One region of the Vreelandella sp. L-25 genome, then DNA from elsewhere that is predicted to be linked to it. Evidence: predicted binding sites of a transcription regulator. Region 1 holds the regulator's gene; each other region holds the start of a gene.

Region 1 (5,377 bases):
CGCTGGCGTTGATCAGCAATGTGATGGTTAATGTCGCCATGGTGGCTATTGGCAGAAACGATTGGTCGCTAATGGGGGCAAATGTGCTGGTGACAGGTATTGTGCCTGCGACCGTGACCGGTTTTGTATGGCGAATCGTTGACCGTCGGTTGCCTGATAATTTGATGGTGTTTTTATTTGCTTGTGGCTTTTTTGGAACAGCCTTGGCGACCTTAGGGGGAGGGCTATCTACTGTTGCGCTGATTATCGTAGCGGGCACTGATCCCGAGGCCGTCTATCTCGCCCAAGAGTATGCCCGCTTTTTACCGTTACTGATGCCGTCAGAGGCATTTATAACCGGTATGCTGCTGAGTATTTTGCTGGTGTACCACCCAAGCTGGGTGGCCACCTTTAATGACCACCGCTATATCGACTTGCAGTAGCCTGCCTTACAGGTTGGGCAACTAGCCAAGCGCTTGCCCATTACCACCGCGAATAACACCAACACCCACGCCTTCAATATCAAGCTGCTGAGTGCGTAGGTCGATCTCAATTGGTGCGAAATCTGCGTTCTCGGCAATCAGTGTTACTTGATGCCCTTGGCGTTTAAAACGCTTGACTGTTACTTCGTCTTCTAATCGTGCCACGACAATTTGCCCATCGCGAACGCGGTCAGTGCGATGCACGGCCAGAAGGTCGCCTTCAAGAATGCCTACATCTTTCATGGATAGGCCGCGCACCCGTAGCAGGTAATCTGCTTTAGGCGTGAAGTACTCAGCGGGCAGCGGGCAGTAACGGTCAATATGTTCAGCCGCAAGGATAGGGCTGCCAGCGGCGACCTCACCAATCACAGGAAGCCCATTGGGCAGCGGCTCATTAGTAGCAGGTGCTGCAGCCGCTGGTGTTTCAGTAAGCTCCTGCGGCTCCTGGTTAGGTAAGCGGATGCCTCGTGATGTATTGCGAATTATACGAATAGCGCCTTTGCGCTCGAGCGCACGCAAATGCTCTTCTGCTGCGTTAGGCGAGCGGAATCCCAGCGCTTTGGCAATTTCGGCGCGGGTAGGGGGGTAGCCAAGCTCACCCATGGTCTTAACAATAAAATCAAATACGTGCTGCTGACGTGCTGTGAGTGGACGCGACATACCAAACTCCAAAACAGTGAAAAGACAGTAGCTACATGTCGGCTTAATCAGTATGTGTTTAAGTATACAGTATGTTGCTCTGTCCAGTACATGACGAGTTACACCCAACCGAGACAGTCGTTAAGTGTTTAGTTAACGCTTACTACCCTTTGGATAAGAGATTGAGCCAGCAGGGGTTATGACATAGTATTCAGCTATGTTTAAAACACCTGTTTTTTGGAGGGCGCTATGGCCCAATCGGATACGGTAACGCGTATTTTAGATACTGCAGAGGTACTGTTTGCAGAGCGAGGCTTTGCCGAGACGTCGCTGCGTAATATCACCAGCAAGGCCCGGGTTAATTTGGCGGCCGTGAACTACCACTTTGGTTCCAAAAAAGCGCTAATTCAAGCGGTGTTTTCCCGCTATCTCGATCCATTTTCAGAGCGTTTTCACACCGCACTGGACGAGCTAGAAGCTCACTATCAAGGCCAGCCTATTCCTCTAGAAGTGCTGTTAGAGACCATGGCCACTACGGTACTGGCAGTGCCCGCCGAACGTAATAGCCTGAAGGTATTTATGCGGCTACTAGGGTTAGCCTACAGTCAGGCGCAAGGGCATCTGCGTCGCTATATTCAGCAGCAGTATGGCGATGTATTTACCCGTTTTACCGAGCTGGTGCGTAAAGCCACGCCTGAGCTGCCGGACGCCGAGCGCTTTTGGCGGCTACACTTTATGCTAGGCACAGTGATATTTACGCTCTCAGGACTGGATGCCCTGCGTGATATTGCTGCAAAGGATTATCAAGAGCAGGTGACGGTGCGTGACCTTGTGCGGCGGCTACGTCCAGTCGTTGTTGCTGCGATGAACGCGCCGCTACCGGCTGCGGTTGAAGAGGGAAACCATGGCAACGCCCAGGCTAGCTGAATTACCGCCTTCCCAATCTGGTTGGGTGGAGATTGACACCCAGCGGCAGCGGTTGCGCTGGTGGCAGGGAAAGGAAGTGAACTATGAGTGCGCGATCTCCACTGGGGTTGCTGGCGTAGGGCAGCAAGAGGGTAGCGGCCAAACACCGCTGGGCTGGCACTATGTCCGTGCGTCTATCGGCAAGGACTTGCCTGATAATGCGGTATTTCGTGGTCGCCGATGGACTGGCGAAGTATTTTCGCCTGAATTGGCGACCAATTACCCTGAGCGAGACTGGATTCTAACGCGCATTATGTGGCTCTGCGGGCTGGAGCGCGGCGTTAACCGCGGCGCTGACGTGGACTCCCAGCGGCGCTACATTTATTTGCACGGCACGCCTGAAGAACAACCGATGGGTGTGGCTGCCTCTCACGGCTGCATCCGCCTGCGAAATCACGATTTACACTACCTGTTTGCACACGCCCAACCCGGTACGCCGGTTTGGTTGCATTAAGCCCACTTCCGGGCGTCCTGCCAGAATTTTGACACGCTAAGCGGTTAGTCTAAAATGGCGCCCTTTTTGTCGGATCCTCCCCATGACGCAACCCATTGGCCCGGTCATGCTTGACCTAGAAGGGCCGCAGTTATCCAACGCTGAAAAGACATTGCTAAAAGACCCTGCGGTGGGCGGCGTTATCCTGTTCGCCCGTAATGTCGAAGATGCGTACCAAGTGCGGCAGCTCTGCAGCAGTATTCGTCGTGTGCGTGGTGATCTACTGCTAGGTATTGACCAAGAGGGCGGTCGAGTCCAGCGGATCAAAAAAGGGGTGACCAAGCTGCCCGCCATGGCGCGAATTGGCGATCTGTATGCCAGCGACCCAGTAGCAGGGCTCACCTTAGCCAAAGACACAGGCTGGCTGCTGGGGATGGAAATGGCCGCCTGTGGGTTGGATATGAGTTTTGCGCCAGTGTTGGATGTTGAGAGCGGTATCTCCAGCGTCATTGGCGACCGTAGTTTCAGCAGCGATCCAGAGCATGTCGCCCAACTAGGGCGCGCCTTTATCGAAGGCTTGCATGAAGCTGGCATGGCGGCAGTTGGTAAGCATTTTCCTGGCCATGGCGGAGTGGCGGCGGATTCCCATATTGCGCTGCCAGTGGATGAGCGACCCCTGGCCGAGCTGAAAGCCCGAGACCTCGTGCCGTTTCGCGAGTTAGCGGGTGTGTTGAACGGTGTCATGCCTGCCCACGTGACTTATTCAGCGTTTGATACTCGCCCTGCAGGGTTCTCACCCAACTGGTTAGGCATGCTGCGTGAATCATTGGGGTTCAAAGGGTGTATTTTTTCCGATGATTTAAGCATGACGGGGGCGCATGAGGCAGGCGGCCCGGCTGAGCGTGCCAAAGCGGCGCTGGCCGCTGGCTGCGATATGTTGCTGATCTGCAATGACCGAGCGGCAGCCATTGAGGTACTAGGGGCCTGCCAAGGGGTGCTGAATAAACGGCCTGCCAAGCTGCGTTACGGCCGTGCTAGGCCTGAACTGGATGCACTGGCTGCACTCGGCCGTTGGCGCCGCACGCATGCCAAGCTCGAAGCGCTAGCGAATTAATTCCATTTTTATACCGTTTTCTTATTAGATGTTTTTGGAGAAGTAGCATGTCCAAGTTGGATAAAGAAGCGCTTGAATCGTTAGATTCTATGCGTGAGTTGATGGATAACGCCGACTGCCTGATTTCACAAGAGCAGGTTGAGCGAGCGTTGGATCGCATGGCGGAAGAGATCACGCGAGACTTGGGCGACAAGCTACCGGTGTTTTACTGCGTTATGAATGGCGGGCTCATTACCACGGGGCATCTGCTGACGCGTCTTGGTTTTCCGCTGGAAGTGGACTATTTACATGCGACCCGTTACCGCAACGAGCTGCGCGGCGGTGAGCTTTTCTGGCGCGTATCGCCTGAAATTCCCATGGCGGGCCGACATGTAGTGATTGTTGACGACATCCTCGATGAAGGCGCAACCCTAGCGGCCATTCTGGAATACTGCAAAGAAGCCCAGGCGGCCAGTGTGACTACCGCAGTGTTGGTCGACAAGCAGCACGACCGCAAAGCCGTTCCGGGATTAAAAGCAGATTACTGCAGCCTAGAAGTGGCCGACCGTTACGTGTTTGGTTTTGGTATGGACTACAAAGGCTACTGGCGTAATGCCCCTGGAATTTTTGCTCCCAAGGGCATGTAAGCTAGCGCAATCCTAGCGGGGTGAGAACCGCCTCGCTAGGCCGGTTTCCGCAATCATGCGCGTAGAGATCTCTTCTATTGAAAATCGCGTCGTATCAATAAACGGAATATGCATTGCCCGGTACAGCGATTCTGCCTGCTCTACTTCTTGTAAGCACTGATCCATCGAGCTATAGCGGCTATTGGGGCGGCGTTCATTACGAATGGCCGAGAGTCGGCGTGCATCAATGGTAAGGCCAAACAGCTTGTGCCGATGAGGTGCCAGCGCTTTGGGTAGCTTCAAGCTGCCATCTTCATCCAGGTCATCTTCGGTGAGCGGATAGTTCGCGGCGCGAATGCCGAACTGCAGCGCCAAGTAGAGTGAGGTCGGCGTTTTACCACAGCGGGAAACCCCCACTAGAATAATATCGGCTTTGTCGTATTGGTGGGTGCGTGCTCCATCGTCGTTATCGAGTGCAAAGTGAACCGAGTGGATGCGATCCATATATACGTCGTCGCTACCGATGGAGTGTGTTCTGCCGACGCTGTAGGAAGAGTGCGTTTCCAGCTCCTGCTCAAGGGGTTCTAGAAACGTCGAAAAAATATCGACCTTAAACCCCGACGCTTGGCGGATAACGTTACGAATCTGTTGATCCACAATCGTATCAATGATAATCGGTCTACAGCCATCGCGTACGGCGGTCGATTCGATAATCTGTGCCAGTGCCTGTGCTTTTTCAACCGTATCAATATACGGTTTAGTCAGCATATTGATCTCCACATCACTGAACTGCGCTAAGAGACTGCGCCCTAAGCTTTCTGCGGTGATGCCGGTGCCATCCGAAATAAAGAAAGCTGTTCGTTTCATAACCTGATCCGCCAGTCTGCCATGTTCATAGATAAGCTATTGTGTGCTGTGCAAACGATGAGCACAACGCCTAGTCGATACTACATAAAACGCTAATTTTGTGTATTTGTTGTAAAAATCCTCCACTCCCTTCGCTGTTAGACCAATGGCGAATACGCTGCCGCAGTGCTAGGGTGACAACGTCTATTAGTGTCGTCCCAACGGGTCGTAACGAAGTCTAAAAGCGAGGGGGTTGCGTGGAAGAGTACATTCTGTGGTTCGATCAGCTAGGTATGGCAGACGTCGAACGCGT
Region 2 (5,377 bases), on a different contig from region 1:
GGTCCCAGAACCACCAGCCGCCCCAGCCAAGCTCGTAGTAGGCCCACCAGCTGCCGAGTGCGATCCCGACGGTGAGAAACGCCCAGGCCACGTTGGTCCAGGGGCGCGCCCAGCGGGTCCAAGCGGCGTCTAAGCGCCCGCCCAGCAGGGCGGCAATCGCGAAAGCAAACACCACCGAAAAGCCCACATAACCCATGTAGAGCATCGGCGGGTGAACCACTAGGCCAAAATCCTGCAACAGCGGATTCAGGTCCGCGCCATCCTGCGGCATGTTGGGCAGCAGGCGTTCAAAGGGGTTGGAGGTCATGAGAATGAAGAGCAAGAAGCCCACACACACCATGCCCATGATGCCCTGCACCCTGGCCACCATGTCGCGGGGCAAGTCGCCCGAGAAGACCGATGCCGCGAATCCCCAACCCGCCAGCATCAAGCTCCATAGCAGCACCGAGCCTTCATGGTTACCCCACACGGCGCTGAATTTGTAGTACCAGGGCAGCAGAGAGTTGGAGTTGTTAGCGACATTAGCCACGCTGAAATCGTCCAGCATGTAGCTGGCGGTCAAGCAGAGGTAGGCAATGGTCACAAACAGGAATTGGCCGATGGCCATGGGACGACCATAGGCCATCCACAGCGGGCGACGCGTGGCAGCCCCGGCAAGCGGCATCACCGCCTGAACCACCGCCATGAGTAGCGCGATAACCAGGGCAAAGTGGCCGATTTCAGGAATGATCTTAATCAACATGGGTGCTCCGAATTAGCATCAGGCTTTATCGCACAGCGTGCGTGCAGTCGTTAATAGTCGCTTCCTTCTGGGGAGCCTTCCTGCTCTAGGCGCTTGCCCACTTCGGCAGCTTTCGCTTGAAAGTCGGCCGGGGAGTAGCCTGCTTCTTCCAGCGCCTGCGCCACTTCGGGCGGCATGTAGTTTTCATCGTGGCGCGCCAGTACTTTATCGGCGTAGAGGCGGCCATCGGCCTGCAGTTCGCCGACCACCACCACGCCCTGCCCTTCACGGAATAGGTCCGGCAGAATACCGCTGTAGTAGACCTCTAGATCATCCACGTAGTCAGTTACCACGAACTCCACATCCAGGCTTTCCGGGTCGCGGGACACAGAGCCCTCTTTGACCATGCCACCCGCGCGAATTTGGCGCTCCATAGGGGCATCGCCTTGGGCAATTTGTACCGGGCTGAAAAACAGATTGATATTGGCGCGCAGCGCATACAGGGTGAGCCCCACCGCAATGGCGGTGAGCGACAATAGCCCTAAGATAACAAACAGCTTCTGTTTACGTTTAGGCGTCATGGTGAACGTCCTTCTGAGCAGAGTTAACTGGCTCTTGCAGGGGCTGCGCGTGCGATGGCTGAGCGTTGCGCTGGGCATTTTCACGACGCGCCCGGCGCTTTACCACGTTGAGTAGCTGGCGGCGTTCCTGACGTGCGTGCCACACAATCACTAGCATCAACAGCGCAGTGACTCCCCAGGCAGCCCACACGTAAACCGCGTGACCGCCCATGGCAAAAAATTCGTTTAGCGAGGAAAAGGCCATTAGTTCGTCTCCTCGGCAAGCTCGCGCACCCAGCGCTTGTTGGCTTCACGACGCAGAATTTCGCTACGCGTGCGCATCAGCGTGAGCGCAATGAAAAAACTGTAAAAGCCCAACACCATGATGAGCAGCGGCGCCCACATATCCATGGTCATGGCAGCGCGGCCGGTAATCGTAAAGGTGGCGGGCTGGTGAAGGGTGTACCACCAATCCACTGAGTACTTAATAATCGGAATATTGATCACGCCAACCATCGCTAGCACAGACGCGGCACGGGAGCCGCTATCGCGGCTGCTAAACGCACCGCGCAAGGCAATTACGCCCAGGTAGAGAAACAGCAGAATCAGCATGGAGGTAAGCCGTGCATCCCACATCCACCAGGTTCCCCAGGTGGGCACGCCCCATACTGCGCCCGAAAAAAGCGCTACGAAGGTCATCGCGGCACCCAGCGGGGCCATCACGGTGGCGACCATATCCGCCACTTTGATCTTCCAGACCATGAATACCAGCCCGGAGACCGCCATGGAGACAAAGATGGATTGGGCTAGGAATGCGGCGGGTACGTGGACATAAATGATGCGAAAACTATTGCCCTGTTGATAGTCCACAGGCGCAAAGGCCAACCCCCAGACGGTGCCTACCAGCAGCAGTAGCGTCGCCGCCACCCAAAAAAGTGGCTGCAGCTTGGCGCTAATGGCATAGAACCACTTGGGTGATCTTAGTTTGTTGATAAAGGCCCACATGGTGTTCCCGTCCTCTAACCGTTAATGCTGATGCGCAGCGATGCCGCAATGGCCCAGGGAGCCAACATCAGCGCCAGCGCTAACAGTGCGCCTAAAATCGCCAGATGCGCGGCAATGCCCTCGCCAAAAATAGCGGCTTGTACGGCACCTGCGCCGAAAATTAGTACTGGTATATAGAGCGGCAGCACCAGCAGCGAGAGCAGCACACCGCCACGGGCCAGCCCTACTGTTAGCGCCGCTCCGATCGCCCCAATTAAGCTCAAGCTGGCCGTACCGAGTGCCAACGACAGCGCTAGCACGGCGTAGCTTCCCGCTGGAAGCGACAGCATGATGCCCAGCAGCGGTGCCATCAGTGCCAGCGGCAGCCCCGTCAGCAACCAATGTACCGCCACTTTTGCCAACCCCAGCGCCGCCAGCGGCTGGGGTGCCAGTAATAGTTGTTCCAGGCTGCCATCGTCGTAGTCGCTGCGAAACAGGCTATCCAGCGAAAGCAGTGCCGCGAGCAGTGCGGCCACCCATAAAAGCCCTGGCGCAATGCTTGCCAACAGCTCTGGATCCGGTGAAATACCAATGGGAAACAGGGTAATCACCAGGGCAAAGAACACCAGCGGATTGAGCACTTCGCCACGACGGCGCAGCATCAGGGTGAGGTCGCGTTTGAGGGTTGCCTTTATGGCCACCAGCAGACCGCCCTGGGGAGCATGGATAGCCACCTCTGGGGTGCTCAGTTGAGCGTGTGAACGTTGCAACGCTGTCTCCTTCTTACCCCAGCTGAATGCGCCTAAGCACAGGTGACTCGGTCAACGCGTGGTGAGTAGTGACCAGAACGCAGCCGCCAGACTGCGCATGCGCCACCAGCTGCGCCTCTAGCGCCGCCACCCCTTGGCGATCAATCGCGGTGAAAGGCTCGTCGAGCACCCACAGCGCCCGCTGGGTCAGGGTCAGGCGTGCCAGCGCCACGCGCCGCTGCTGCCCGGCGGAAAGCTGGCCGGCAGGAACATCTTCAAACCCCGCCAACCCAACGGCAGCCAACGCTGCCTCACGTGCAGGCTCGCTGCCCTTTTCTCCGCTAAGCGCCTGATACCAAGCTAGATTTTCCAGCGGTGACAGGCCTGCTTTCACGCCTGGGGCATGACCTAAATAGAGTAAATTGGCGAGAAAATGTTCACGGGCTTGGCGCATGGGTTCGCCATTCCAGTAAAGCTCGCCACGGTAATCGGTTAATTGCCCGGAGAGTATTTTCAGCAGGGTCGTCTTGCCGCTGCCGTTGGGGCCTTCAATGCGCACAATCTCGCCGCTTTGAATATCGAGATCGAGCCCTTCAAACAGCCAACGGTCGTCGCGTTCACAGGCCAATTGTCGGGCTTGCAGGCACAGGCTCAAAAGACACTCCAGGCACGTTGATTTTGGGTCGAACTCTACACGGAAAGGCCCTTTCTCGCCAGTCACGCTCTGCGGTCTTGGGTCGCAGCGTGACCTGTCTCAATTTCCGCGTAAGAAACCCAGGTGTGAGACAGCACTAGCACTGTATGCAAAAACAGGCTTATACTGTAACAACTGTATAAATAGACACCACAGAATAAAACTACAGCTATCGACTCAATCAAACGCCTTGGCAACGGGCGCTGCATGGGAGAACACACTATGACGATTTGCCTATCCCCTCAGGTAACGTCTCACGTACCTTCTTACGTACCCTCTCAGACGCTGTCTCAACCGGTAGCGCCATCGACGCCTACCCCACTAGCGTCTCGCAGCGCCTCATCACATGCGCGCCAAGCGTGCACACCCCCTCGCGTCACACGTCGCAACACCTACGCCCTGCGTATTCGCGGCGATCGCATGCGCGACTGCAACCTCTTCGACGGCGATGTCATCATCATTCATCGCCACCAGCACGACGCTCATCAAGAAACCGTCGTAGCAACGATTAACCAGCGGGAAGTGGCGCTGAAGCAGCTCTCTATCAGCCGTTTAGGCATTCATTTATGGCCCGAAGATGCAGCGATGTCCGAAGTCTTCCTGCATAATTGTGATATCCAGGTGCTGGGCATGGTAATGGGCGTAGCCCACCACGCAACGGAAACCCGGCACCATTAACGTTATCCACCCTGCTGAGAGTACTATTTGCGCTATCGAGTCCCTGATTTAGCCCCTGAGACATGGCACACCGCCGAGATTGACGTTGAAAAGAGTCAGTTCTTGGCCTGGGTGTGCCACGCTCCTACCACCGACGCCTTCGACGCGCTGCTTCAAGCGGCCAAAGCTGCCCACCCGAATGCCAGCCATCACTGCACTGCGTTTATCGCCGGACCTCCTGGAGAGCAAACGCATATTGGCTTTTCCGACGACGGCGAGCCCGGCGGAACCGCAGGCCGTCCGATGTTCCAGGCGTTGCAGGGCAGCCAGATTGGCGAAATTGGTTGCGTGGTGATTCGCTACTTTGGCGGCACCAAGTTAGGTACCGGAGGTTTGGCACGCGCTTATGCGCAGGCGGTCAATGCCGGGCTGGAAACGCTGCCCACCCGGGAAGTCGTCGAGCGGGATAGCTATTTATTAAAGGTCAGCTTCGCCCACGAAGCGCAAGCCCGCGCTTGGTGCGACGAGCAGGCACTGCCCGTGCAACAGGCGGAGTACGATGGCAACGGCGTGAGCTTAACCATTGGCTGGCCACGCGATGTCGAGCTGGATATCAGCGGACTGGAAAACCGCCTTAAAACATCCATTGAGCTACAGCGAACATAAAAAAACGCGGCTTACACGAGCGCTTGCTCGGTAAGCCGCGTTCTATAGCGGCAGACGTGCTGTCTAACTAGCCGCTTATCCCAGGTACTTGATCATCACACCGGCAGCCACTGCCGAACCAATGACCCCAGCAACGTTCGGCCCCATGGCGTGCATCAGCAGGAAGTTATGCGGGTTCGCTTCCAGACCCACCTTATTCGCCACACGCGCCGCCATCGGCACGGCAGACACACCCGCCGCGCCAATCAGCGGGTTGATGGGCATTTTGCTGACTAGGTTCATCAGCTTGGCCATCAATACGCCAGCGGCGGTGCCGATGCCGAAGGCTACGATCCCCAGCCCCAGA
Region 3 (5,377 bases), on a different contig from region 1:
GGTGGCTGCCGTGCTGAGCGCGCTCACCAGCTTCTTGGAGTCCATGGGCTCGACCAATGCCGTGCTGCTGGGCATTCTGCTCGGAGCCATGATGTGCTTTGACCTGGGTGGCCCGGTCAACAAAGCGGCCTACACCTTTGGCGTCGGCTTGTTGGCCTCTGAAACCTACGGCCCAATGGCCGCGATCATGGCGGCAGGTATGGTGCCCGCCATTGGTATGGGCATTGCCAGCTTCGTGGCGCGTAACAAGTTCTCTGCCCCCGAGCGGGAAGCGGGTAAAGCCTCGTTCGTGCTGGGCCTGTGCTTTATCAGTGAAGGCGCGATTCCCTTCGCGGCGAAAGACCCGCTGCGCGTGATTCCCGCCTGTATCGCCGGTGGCGCGGTCACGGGTGCGCTCTCCATGCTGGTGGGTGCCAAGCTGATGGCCCCCCATGGCGGTATCTTCGTGCTGCTGATTCCTAACGCCATTACTCCCGCTCTGCTTTACCTGGGCGCGATTGTGGTAGGCTCTTTGATCACCGGCCTGGGCTACGCGTTTATCAAACGTGGCGCTGCCCAAGTAGCCGTTGCCAGCTAAAAGCGGCACACTAAGGGCGAGGCAATCTCGCCCTTTTGTTTTTTAGTCAGACATTCAAAACGACCACCACCCCGCTGTTTTATTAACCATTTTTCGCTAGCTGTTGTTCTCACGCGCGCAATATGTAGTATTTTTACATAAATAACAGCGACGCCAGGGGGTCGGACACGCCCCGTTAGCGATAACGATGTAAAACAGATGTAAAAACAACAGGATCGCCCGTTATGTTTCAACTCACTCGCAGCGTTACTTGGCAGGCCCTAGAGCGCCTGCGCGATAAAACCGCCAATGACCGCATTCGTGACTACTTTACGAATGACCCGCAGCGCTTTGAAAAAATGAGCCTCCGCGTCGGCGGCCTCTTTCTAGATTACTCCAAGCATCAGGTGTCGGATGAAGTGCTGGCCAAACTGATTGAGCTAGCCGACCACTCCGCCCTGGTACAGCGCCGCGCCCAAATGTTTTCTGGCGACATTATCAACGTGACCGAGAACCGTCCGGTACTCCACACCGCGCTACGCCATCTTGGCGATGAGCCGGTGTATGTGGATGGCGAAGACGTGATGCCCGAAATCACCCGCACCCGCGAGCAGATCAAGCTGTTCTCAGAAGCGGTGCGTAGCGGCGAGTGGAAAGGCTATAACGGCCAGCGCATTAAAGACGTGGTCAATATCGGCATTGGCGGCTCGGACCTCGGCCCCAACATGGCGGTGCGTGCGCTGTTGAAGTATCGCCACCCGGAGCTGCACTTCCACTTCGTTTCCAACGTGGACGGCACCCATATTCAGAAAGTGCTCTCACGGCTCGACCCCGCCACCACGCTGTTCATCGTTTCTACCAAGACCTTCTCCACTCAGGAGACCCTGCTCAACGCCAAGACTGCGCGGCGCTGGTTCCTGGAGAACGCTGGCGAAGACGCCGACGTGGGCGCGCACTTCATTGCCGCTTCCACCAACCGCAAAGCGGCGATGGAGTTCGGTATTCGCGAAGAGAACGTGTTCGAGTTTTGGGCCTGGGTGGGCGGCCGCTACTCCATGTGGTCTTCCATCGGTTTGCCCATTGCACTCTCGATTGGCTTTGAAGGCTTTATTGAGCTGCTGGAAGGCGCCCATGAGATGGACCGGCACTTTATCGAAGCGCCTTTCGCTCAAAACATGCCGGTACTGATGGCGCTGATTGGCATCTGGTACATCAATTTTATCGGTGCGGAAACCCAGGCCATCGTGCCCTACGACCAAGCGCTGAACCAACTGCCCTCCTTCCTGCAGCAGTTGGATATGGAGTCTAACGGTAAGTCGGTAGATATTTTCGGCCACCCGGTGAACTACAAAACCGGCCCGATTGTATGGGGCCAAACCGGCTCCAACGGCCAGCACGCCTTCTTCCAGCTGCTGCACCAGGGCACCCGCTATGTGCCCATCGATTTTATCGCCTCGCTCAAGCCGGAACCGGGCGTGGAAGACCACCACTTCGCCCTGCTGACCAACATGCTGGCCCAAGCCAACGCCTTTATGGAAGGCAGCCAAGGCGACAGCAAAGAGCTTAGCCAGCTCGACCCCTATAGCTGCCCCGGCAACCGTCCCTCCAGCACCCTGCTGCTCGACGAGCTAACGCCGAAAAACCTGGGCGCGCTGATTGCGCTCTACGAGCACAAGGTGTTCGTTCAGGGCGTAATCTGGAACATCAACTCGTTCGACCAGTGGGGCGTACAGCTAGGCAAGCGCATCGCCGGTGAAATCAGCGAGCGCATCGACGCCAACGCCGCCGACTTCGACGCTTCTACGCAGGGGCTGCTTGAGCTGGTGCGTGCCCACTTTCCCACCAGCGCACGCAAAGCCGATAGCGCCGAGCCAGCAAGCAGTGATAAAAAACCGGTGCGCAAGAAGCGTTAGGATAAAAAGTAAGTAAGCACAGCGCCTTGGCAGACTACCAGGGCGCTTTTGGGTCAACGCCTATTGAGTGGCGCTCAACCGTCGACAATCGGCGTGTAGCTGGCACACCGATGCCCCTTGCTTGCAGAGCACGACAAACACCCTATACTGTATGGATAAACATATTATAGGTGGCTCAGCGCGAGGCTCCCGATGACGGCCCATAACCTTCCCCGATCCGCCGTGCATAAAGGGCGTGGTGCAACCTACGACCCACATAACCGCTTCGCCCCTACCCGCAGCGTGGCGGAGGATGACGGCTGGTGGCAAGAGGAGGCCACCACCTCGCTGGCAACAGAAGTGCGCGAGGAAGCCAGTAAAAGCGCGCTCTCTTGGAACAACTCTCCAGATTTACCCTTTGATCGTTCGCTTAACCCGTATCGCGGCTGTGAGCATGGCTGTGTCTACTGCTATGCGCGCCCGTCACACGCCTATTGGGATTTATCGCCGGGGCTGGATTTTGAAACCAAACTGATCGCCCGCCACGGGCTGGTGGAGCATTTAAAAGAGGAGCTTTGCCACCCCCACTACGTTTGCAGACCCATTAACCTCTCCGGCAATACCGACTGTTACCAGCCGCTAGAGGCCACCTACCAAACCACCCGCCGCTTGCTGGAATTGCTGTTGGCTTGCCGCCACCCGGTGACGCTAGTGACGAAAAGCACGCTAATTTTGCGGGATATCGATCTACTAGCAGAAATGGCGGAGCATCGCTTGGTGCGGGTGTTCGTGAGCTTGACCAGCCTGGACGCTAACCTAAAGCGCACGCTGGAACCCCGTGCGGCATCGCCGCAGGCGCGCCTGAAAGTGATTCGTGAGCTAAACACGGCGGGAATACCGGTGGGCACGCTGGTATCGCCGATTATTCCCGGCCTGACCGACCACGAAATTGAGCGCATTCTGGAAGCCGCCAGCCGCGCCGGGGCGCGCACCGCCACCTGGATGCTGCTAAGGCTGCCCCACGAGGTCGCGCCGCTGTTTGAAGCGTGGCTAGAAGCCCACTACCCCGAGCGCGCCGCTAAGGTAATGAGTTTGATGCGCCAGTGTCGGGGCGGTAAAACCTACGATGCTGCCTTTGGTAAGCGCTTTCGCGGCGAGGGGGTATTCGCTGACTTAATCGCCCAGCGGTTTCAGCGTGCTAGCCGCCAGTGGAACATGCAGCCACGCACCGAGCAGGGACTGAATACCCGTGATTTTCGCCCGCCCCGGGCACAGGGGGATTTATTTGATTAGACTGCAGGAATACCCATCACTAAGAAGACGCCCCCTCCATGTCGCTCAGCAAAACAAAATCCAGCTTTTACCGCCGCCTTTACGTGGCCCACTTGATTGAGCAAGGCGTGGCCAGCGTACCCGCGTTGATGGAAGCCACCGGCATGCCGAGGCGCACCGCCCAGGACACCATTACGTCCCTGGGGGAATTGGATATTGAGTGCGTGTTTGAAAAAAGCCACGGCGAGCGCCACAACATTGGCCACTACACCATTAAGCAGTGGGGCGCGATTGACCCGCACTGGGTGGCATCGAACGCTGAGCGCTTAGGGCAGGCATTGGGCTATCGCTAAGCCCCTCGTCAGGCTCTGCCCACGCAAGGCGCGCCGTGTTTAACGTCACGCTGAGCGAGCTTGCTGCCATCGCCAGCACGGCGGCCAAGGGCGGTACCGCCATCATGATCACCAGCCCAAGCGCCAGCGTGTTATAGAGTGCCGAAAACACTAGGTTTTGCACCATAACTCGGCGGGTGCGCTTCGCCAGTGCCAATAGCCTCACCACACCGCTCACCCCAGGCTGAAGCAGCTGTGCGGCGGCTCCTTCGCGGGCGGCTTCGCTGGCTTGCATAGGGGCGACGCCTACCCCGGCTTCGGCAAGGCTTAAGCTATCGTTCACCCCGTCGCCCACATAGAGCGTGGGCGATGGCAGCGCTTTGAGTAGTGCCGCTTTGGCTTCCGGCGAACGCTGGGCGTAGCAGGCGGTTTTTGCTAACCCTACCTGCTGGCCAAGCCAGCCCACCGGCCCCTGGCGGTCGCCGCTGATCAGCGCCACGATGTACCCTGAGCGCTGTAGTTCGGCAAGGCTTGCTTTCGCATCGCTCACCGGCTGGTCGGCACAGTAAAGCGTGGCGAGCCAACCGCGGCTGTTGGCCACTACCACCTGTGAAGCAAAGGCGTAGTCAGGGTGTTGGGCGTTATCTGGCAAGGGTGTGCCAAGCTGCTGCTCTATCCATGCGGCGCTACCTAACCACCACTGCTCTCCGTTTTGAAACGTTACTTGCAGGCCTTTGCCGGGATGCTCCTCAAGATGAAGTACGTTATGAAATACTTTATGAAGCGCTTTGGGCGGCGTTGCTGTTTCAGCCTTGTTCACCCAGTCCAGCAAACCGCTGGCTAGTGGGTGTTCGCTTTGGCTAACGGCGCTGTGCAGCATCGCCTGAAACATCGTGAGATCTTCGCCCTGGCGCAGCGCGGCGTGCACTACCTGATACTGCCCACGGGTGAGCGTACCGGTTTTATCAAAGGCAATACCACGTACTTTCGCCAGGGTTTCAAAAGCGGCAGGGTCGCGAAGCGCAATGCCCTGCTGTAACGCTTGGCTGCTACCGGCAAGGCTTGCCAGCGGAACCGCCAGCCCAACCGCGCAGGGGCAAGCCACCACCAAAACAGACAGCGCACGCACAGCAGCGTCTTCCAGCCCAAGGCCCAATAGCAACCCGAGTGGGAGTGTCAGCACAGCCAGCAGCAGCGCTACGGGGCTTAGCCATGAGGCAAAGCGGTCGGCCAGCTTATGCAATTCGCCCTTTTTTGCCTGGGCGCGGCGCATTTGCTCGCACAGTTTATCCACCCGCCGCTGGCCGACGGTAGCCGTCACAGCC
Region 4 (5,377 bases), on a different contig from region 1:
TAATCGCGCGGCGGATTGGTTACTTAGGCGCGCTAATTGTGGCCATGCTGGTGCAGGTAGTCGGCATTGTGCTGCCTGCGATCAGCCCAACGCTGCCGGGCGTATTGATTAGCGCAGTGCTCTACGGCGGCACGTTCCTGGGCTGCGTCAGTTTAGTGCTGACCATGGCGGGTAGGCTGTACCCCGCCAGCCCCGCTCGCTTGATGGGGCAAATGACGTTGGCCTACGGCGCAGCGCAGATTGTGGCCCCTGCGCTCACCGGCATGCTCGCGGAAGCCTCTGGTCATTATTATGTGGGCCTATGGCTGGCTGGTGGCTTTGTAGGGGCCGGAGCGCTGCTGTTGGCGTGGTTGCGCAGAGTGGATCAAACCGCCCAGCGGCTAGATGCCGAGGCAAAAGCAAGCTATGCCACGCCGTGATACGTGGGCTTTCGCAGCAAAATCCACTAGGATAGGCGCTTTTTTCTGACAGGGTGGAAGGTCATGGCGTCTTCTGGGCAACCTCGCATTCAGTGGCTGGGCCGCTGGGGCTTTATGTTGGCAGCCACCGGTTCGGCGGTGGGGCTAGGCAATATTTGGAAATTCCCTTATATCACTGGGGAGTATGGCGGCGGTGCCTTCGTACTGGTCTATTTAGCGTGCATCTTAGCGGTGGGCGTACCGGTAATGATGACCGAAATTGCGTTTGGTCGCCGGGGGCGTGGTAGCCCCATTGATGCTATTCGCCGTGTAGTGAATGAGTCTGGCCGCTCCTCTATGTGGTCGCTGATTGGCTGGATGGCCATGCTGTGTGGCTTTATGGTGCTATCGTTTTACGTCGTGGTGGCCGGCTGGTCCTTCTCCTATTTATGGAAAATGCTCACCGGCGGCTTGGCGGGCACCAGTGTGGACGAGATGGCGGCCGTGTTTGGTGCCAATAACGCTAACCCCATCACGCTGGGTGGCTGGAGTACCCTGGTCACGCTGCTGACCATGATCATTGTCGGTAAAGGCGTTCAGGAAGGCATCGAGAAAAGCGTTAGCTGGATGATGCCGGGGCTGGTGCTCATGCTGGTGTTGCTGATTGGATTCGGCATGTTTTCCGGCGGTTTCGGCGACGCGGTTGATTTCCTGTTCTCGTTTAAGGCGGGCAGCCTCTCTAGTGAAGGGATGTTGGCGGCCTTGGGCCACGCTTTCTTTACGCTCTCATTGGCGTCGGGTGCCATCCTGACTTACGGCAGCTATCTGCCTAAAGATGCCTCCATTGGCCGCACGACGCTGAGCGTGGCCGTGGCGGATACCGTGGTAGCACTGATGGCAGGGTTAGCAATTTTTCCAGTGATTTTTGCCAACGGCATGGACCCCGGTGAAGGCCCAGGGTTACTGTTTATGAGCCTGCCGTTAGCGTTCCAGGCGATGCCGCTGGGCACGCTGTTCGGAGCGCTGTTCTTCTTAATGCTCTCCATGGCCGCACTAACCTCCTCAATTTCCATGGTGGAAGCAACGGTCTCTTGGTTGTGCGATAACAAAGGCATGAGCCGTAAATCCGCCTCGTGGGCCACCGGTATTGTGCTGTGGCTGATCAGCACGCTGGCGATGCTGTCGTTCAACCTGGGCGCTGATTGGACGCTGGCAGGCAAGAACTTCTTTGATTGGCTGGACTACCTCACCTCCCGTTGGATGATGCCGCTGGGTGGCCTGGGCATGGTACTACTGGCCGGTTTTGTGCTGAAAAGCGAAACCTTCCGCGACGAGCTGGGGCTGGCGCCGCTGCCCTATACGCTGTGGCTGGCCATGGTGCGCTACGTGAGTCCGCTGGGTATTTTGGTGATTTTTGTCGATGCCCTTGGCCTGTACCAAGTTTCTTTTGCTGCCCACTGGCCGGTGCTGCTAGCGCTGCTGGTCCTGGTGGCAGTGGTGGGCGAAGCCATTAGCCCGCGCCTTCGCCAAGCGCTTTCCGCCCGCTAAGCGCTGCTGTTCACGCTTCACCCTGGCGGCGGCAATCGCGCCAGGGTGAGTGCCTGCCTCCATTAACTCATCCCAACAAGTGGTGTAGCGTCTTGAGCGGTGCTCACAGCGCAGCTGCCAAGGCGCGTCGGCGTCAGTCATCCCAAAGCGCAGCGTGCCTTGCCCCATCTTCTGATTAATCTCGTCTACCGCCTTCATCAAGTGCGGGTGTGCTTTGGCGGCAGGCTGTAGCAGCGAGAGTTGATACTGCTGCGCATCCACCAAATCCAGCAGCATCACGCCCGCTTTCATGAACTGAAAGCCGGGCAGGTACATCTGGTCGAGCCCTTCGCGAACGGCCTCCAAGAGGATACGGGTATCGTCGGTAGGTGCGTCGAGTGGAATCATCGCGCTGGGCGAGCGCTGCGGTTGATCTTTGCGGTGGCGGTTGGTATTCAAGAACAGCATCACCGCGCGGGCCAGGCTGCCCTGCTGGCGCAATTTTTCGGCACTGCGCTGGGCGTGGCGGCGCAGCGCCGCGTGAAGCTCCTCTTTTACGCCGGTGGTTTTACCAAACGAGCGTGAGGTCATGATACGCTGGCGGGGTTGCTCAACGGCATTCAACTCTAGGCAGGGCGTACCGCGCAGCTCTAAGGCGGTGCGGGCTAGAACCACCGAGAAGCGTTTGCGTAGCCGTTTGGGGTCGTGCTCCCGCAAATCCCAGGCGGTACGAATGCCGCTGACCGCTAGTCGTTCGGCAAGACGCCTGCCTACTCCCCACACATCGCTTACCGGCAGCTGTTTCAGCACTGCTTGGGTGGTAGCGCTTTCACCGTGGAGTAAACACACTCCTGCGTAGTGAGGCTGTTTTTTGGCTAGGTGATTGGCGAGCTTCGCCAGTGTATGCGTAGGGGCCAGCCCGATACACACCGGAAGCCCCAAATAGCGACGAATGCGGCGGCGCAGTGCTGTGCCCAGCGCTTGGCACTGGGTGTCACTGAGGCCATCCAGATAAATAAACATCTCATCAATCGAGTAGGGGGCCACTTCGGGGCACGTATCGCGCAGCAGCTGGGCAAGCCTCGCTGACATATCGCCGTACAGCTCGTAGTTAGAAGAGAGCAGGTGGATTACCCCGCGGCGGCGTAGCCCCTCTAACTGGTATGCGGGCGTGCCCATGGAGATCTCCATGGCTTTCATCTCTGCTGAGCGGGCAATCACGCAGCCGTCGTTATTCGACATCACACCAACGGGTTTGCCTTCCAACGTCGGATTGAACACCCGCTCACAGGAAACGTAAAAATTATTGGCATCCACCAGCCCGATCATGGCAGATACTCGTGAATCACCGCGCGCACCACGCCCCATAGCTGGCAGTCGGTACCTTCCAGGGGCAGCGGCGGATAGTGGGGGTGGGCCGAGCAGAGGTGCGGCGTGCCGCGATGCAGCGCATAGCGTTTGATCAGCACTTCTTCATCCAGCATGGCGACCAAAATATGCCCTAGGCGCGGCGTGACGCTGCGGTCGACGACCAGTAAATCACCGTCAAAGATGCCCCAACCCTCCATGCTGTCCCCTGTCGCGGAGAGGTAAAACGTTTGGGTAGGGTGCTTGATCAGCCGCGCATTGAGGTCGAGAGTGCGCGGCTCGTAATCTTGGGCAGGAGAGGGAAAGCCGCTAAAGCCTGCACGGCCTGTGAGCAGAGGAAAAGGCAGCGGCTGAGAAGTTAACGGCAAGGCTGTCGCAACCACGGTTGTTGCAAGATGGATGGGTTGAGACGGCATCGTCGGCATCCTCATGAATAAATAGTGTGTTTATGTACAGTATATTTAAACAGTATTTATTCATGGGGGAGAAATTGCAAGCACTGCCCTCAGCGGGCTAACCATAGCCCCACGACTAGGGCGCTCACGACAGTAATAAAGAACACAAGGTTACGGGCGCGGGTATCGCGGCGAGGTTTCATGGCAATCTCCATCAAAAATGAACAGCGTCGTGGCCCATGGCCGTGTAAAAGCAGCACAAGCGCTGCGTCGAGCATGGTAACGTTTGCACCATACTATGTGCATCGTAATGTTCACATTTACGAGCGTCACCTGACGCGCCAGATTTTCGCAGTGAGACCCACTTTTATGAACGACGCTTCCCGAGTAGGCGCGGCGCCTCAGCCGCTTTCGTTGGCCGGTGGGCGGTTGGCGGCATTGAGCTGGGGGCAGTACGACGCACCCACCTGGCTGGCGCTGCATGGTTGGCTGGATAACGCCGCCAGCTTTACACGCTTGGCCCCACGCTTGGTGAGCGCGCTGGGCATTCGCATCGTGGCGATCGATTTTCGAGGCCACGGGCACTCCGCTCATGCCCCCGCTGGCAGCGACTACGCGCTCTGGGATTACACCCACGACGTGCTGGATGCCATGGAAACGCTCGGCATTGAACAAGCCACGCTGCTTGCCCACTCCATGGGGGCGGCCGTTTCTTGCCTGCTGGCGGCGTCGTTACCGGAAAAAGTCGCCCGGTTAATTCTGATTGACGGGTTAGGTGCGCTGAATACACCGGCACAAGAGACGCCCAGCCAACTGCGCAAAGGCTTAATCGCTCATCGGCGCCCGCCTTCCCGCGCGCCTCGTTACCCGGATATTGAGAGCGCCGTGGCGGCGCGTGTGGCGGGGGGCGTCACGCCACTAGATAGCATCACCGCCACGCCGCTGGTCGAGCGCAACACCCAGGCCACCGCCGATGGCAAAGTACAAATGCGCACTGATAGCCGCCTGCTAAAGCCCTCGCTGGTGCGCTTTACGCCGCAGCAGGTGCTGGCCGTTTTGGCCGAAATCCAGGCGCCGGTGCTATTGATAGAAGGTGAGCGCGGTATTTTAGGCGAGCGCGCCTGGGCAGCCCAAGCAAGGCAGGCGGTGCCGCGACTCACCCGGCACGTGCTGGCAGGTGGCCACCATCTGCATTTGGAACCACAGGCCGTTGAGCGTGTGGCCGAGGTGATTTGCTTAGAAGGCTGCACGGCCAGTTAACGTCGCATCAAAAGAAAAGCGCGTGCGTATGAGACGCCATGCCACAAAGGAGGGGCAGAACGTGGTCAGCCAATTAACGGGGAGGACGCCGGGCGGTGGCAATAAAGTAGCGCTGGTGCTCGGTAGCGGCGGTGCTAGGGGCTATGCGCATATTGGCGTGATTGAAGCGCTGGAGGCGCGTGGTTTCGAGATTATTTCGATTGCCGGATGCTCCATGGGAGCGCTGATCGGCGGCATTTACGCCTCGGCCAAGCTGCCGGAGTACCGGGAGTGGGTGTGTAACCTTGATTACTTGGACGTGCTCAAGCTGGTCGATGTGACCTGGAGCCCCATGGGGGCGATGCGTGCCAACAAAGTGATGAGCAAGCTGGAGGAGCTAGTGGGCGACCGGCTGATTGAAGACCTGCCCATTCCAGTGACCACCGTGGC

What was found. The regulator LexA, encoded in region 1, represses DNA repair genes until DNA is damaged. The targets are predictions, from matches to a motif close to TACTGTNTANNTANACAGTA.
Region 2: the regulator LexA is predicted to act here: its motif matches at 3,842-3,861, upstream of AC13CN_RS02640 (LexA family protein).
Region 3: the regulator LexA is predicted to act here: its motif matches at 2,615-2,634, upstream of AC13CN_RS17010 (PA0069 family radical SAM protein).
Region 4: the regulator LexA is predicted to act here: its motif matches at 3,745-3,764, upstream of AC13CN_RS00900 (LexA family protein).

What each region holds. Positions count from the first base shown of each region.
Region 1 is NZ_JBSXNH010000084.1:36,356-41,732, reverse strand. Features, by position in the region: gene AC13CN_RS14095 (energy-coupling factor ABC transporter permease) at 1-422, shown strand, start outside; gene lexA (transcriptional repressor LexA) at 444-1,121, opposite strand; gene AC13CN_RS14085 (TetR/AcrR family transcriptional regulator) at 1,350-2,027, shown strand; gene AC13CN_RS14080 (L,D-transpeptidase) at 2,005-2,520, shown strand; gene nagZ (beta-N-acetylhexosaminidase) at 2,603-3,613, shown strand; gene AC13CN_RS14070 (hypoxanthine-guanine phosphoribosyltransferase) at 3,661-4,239, shown strand; gene ppsR (posphoenolpyruvate synthetase regulatory kinase/phosphorylase PpsR) at 4,252-5,085, opposite strand; gene ppsA (phosphoenolpyruvate synthase) at 5,322-5,377, shown strand, end outside.
Region 2 is NZ_JBSXNH010000034.1:32,415-37,791, forward strand. Features, by position in the region: gene AC13CN_RS02610 (heme lyase CcmF/NrfE family subunit) at 1-742, opposite strand, end outside; gene ccmE (cytochrome c maturation protein CcmE) at 793-1,302, opposite strand; gene ccmD (heme exporter protein CcmD) at 1,292-1,546, opposite strand; gene AC13CN_RS02625 (heme ABC transporter permease) at 1,546-2,286, opposite strand; gene ccmB (heme exporter protein CcmB) at 2,301-3,035, opposite strand; gene ccmA (cytochrome c biogenesis heme-transporting ATPase CcmA) at 3,049-3,669, opposite strand; gene AC13CN_RS02640 (LexA family protein) at 3,931-4,386, shown strand; gene AC13CN_RS02645 (IMPACT family protein) at 4,414-5,031, shown strand; gene AC13CN_RS02650 (sodium ion-translocating decarboxylase subunit beta) at 5,107-5,377, opposite strand, start outside.
Region 3 is NZ_JBSXNH010000092.1:49,362-54,738, reverse strand. Features, by position in the region: gene AC13CN_RS17020 (PTS fructose-like transporter subunit IIB) at 1-577, shown strand, start outside; gene pgi (glucose-6-phosphate isomerase) at 802-2,469, shown strand; gene AC13CN_RS17010 (PA0069 family radical SAM protein) at 2,662-3,741, shown strand; gene AC13CN_RS17005 (winged helix-turn-helix domain-containing protein) at 3,780-4,073, shown strand; gene AC13CN_RS17000 (heavy metal translocating P-type ATPase) at 3,994-5,377, opposite strand, start outside.
Region 4 is NZ_JBSXNH010000018.1:2,403-7,779, forward strand. Features, by position in the region: gene AC13CN_RS00885 (YbfB/YjiJ family MFS transporter) at 1-419, shown strand, start outside; gene AC13CN_RS00890 (sodium-dependent transporter) at 483-1,946, shown strand; gene AC13CN_RS00895 (Y-family DNA polymerase) at 1,869-3,254, opposite strand; gene AC13CN_RS00900 (LexA family protein) at 3,251-3,709, opposite strand; gene AC13CN_RS00905 (alpha/beta fold hydrolase) at 4,058-4,948, shown strand; gene AC13CN_RS00910 (patatin-like phospholipase family protein) at 5,010-5,377, shown strand, end outside.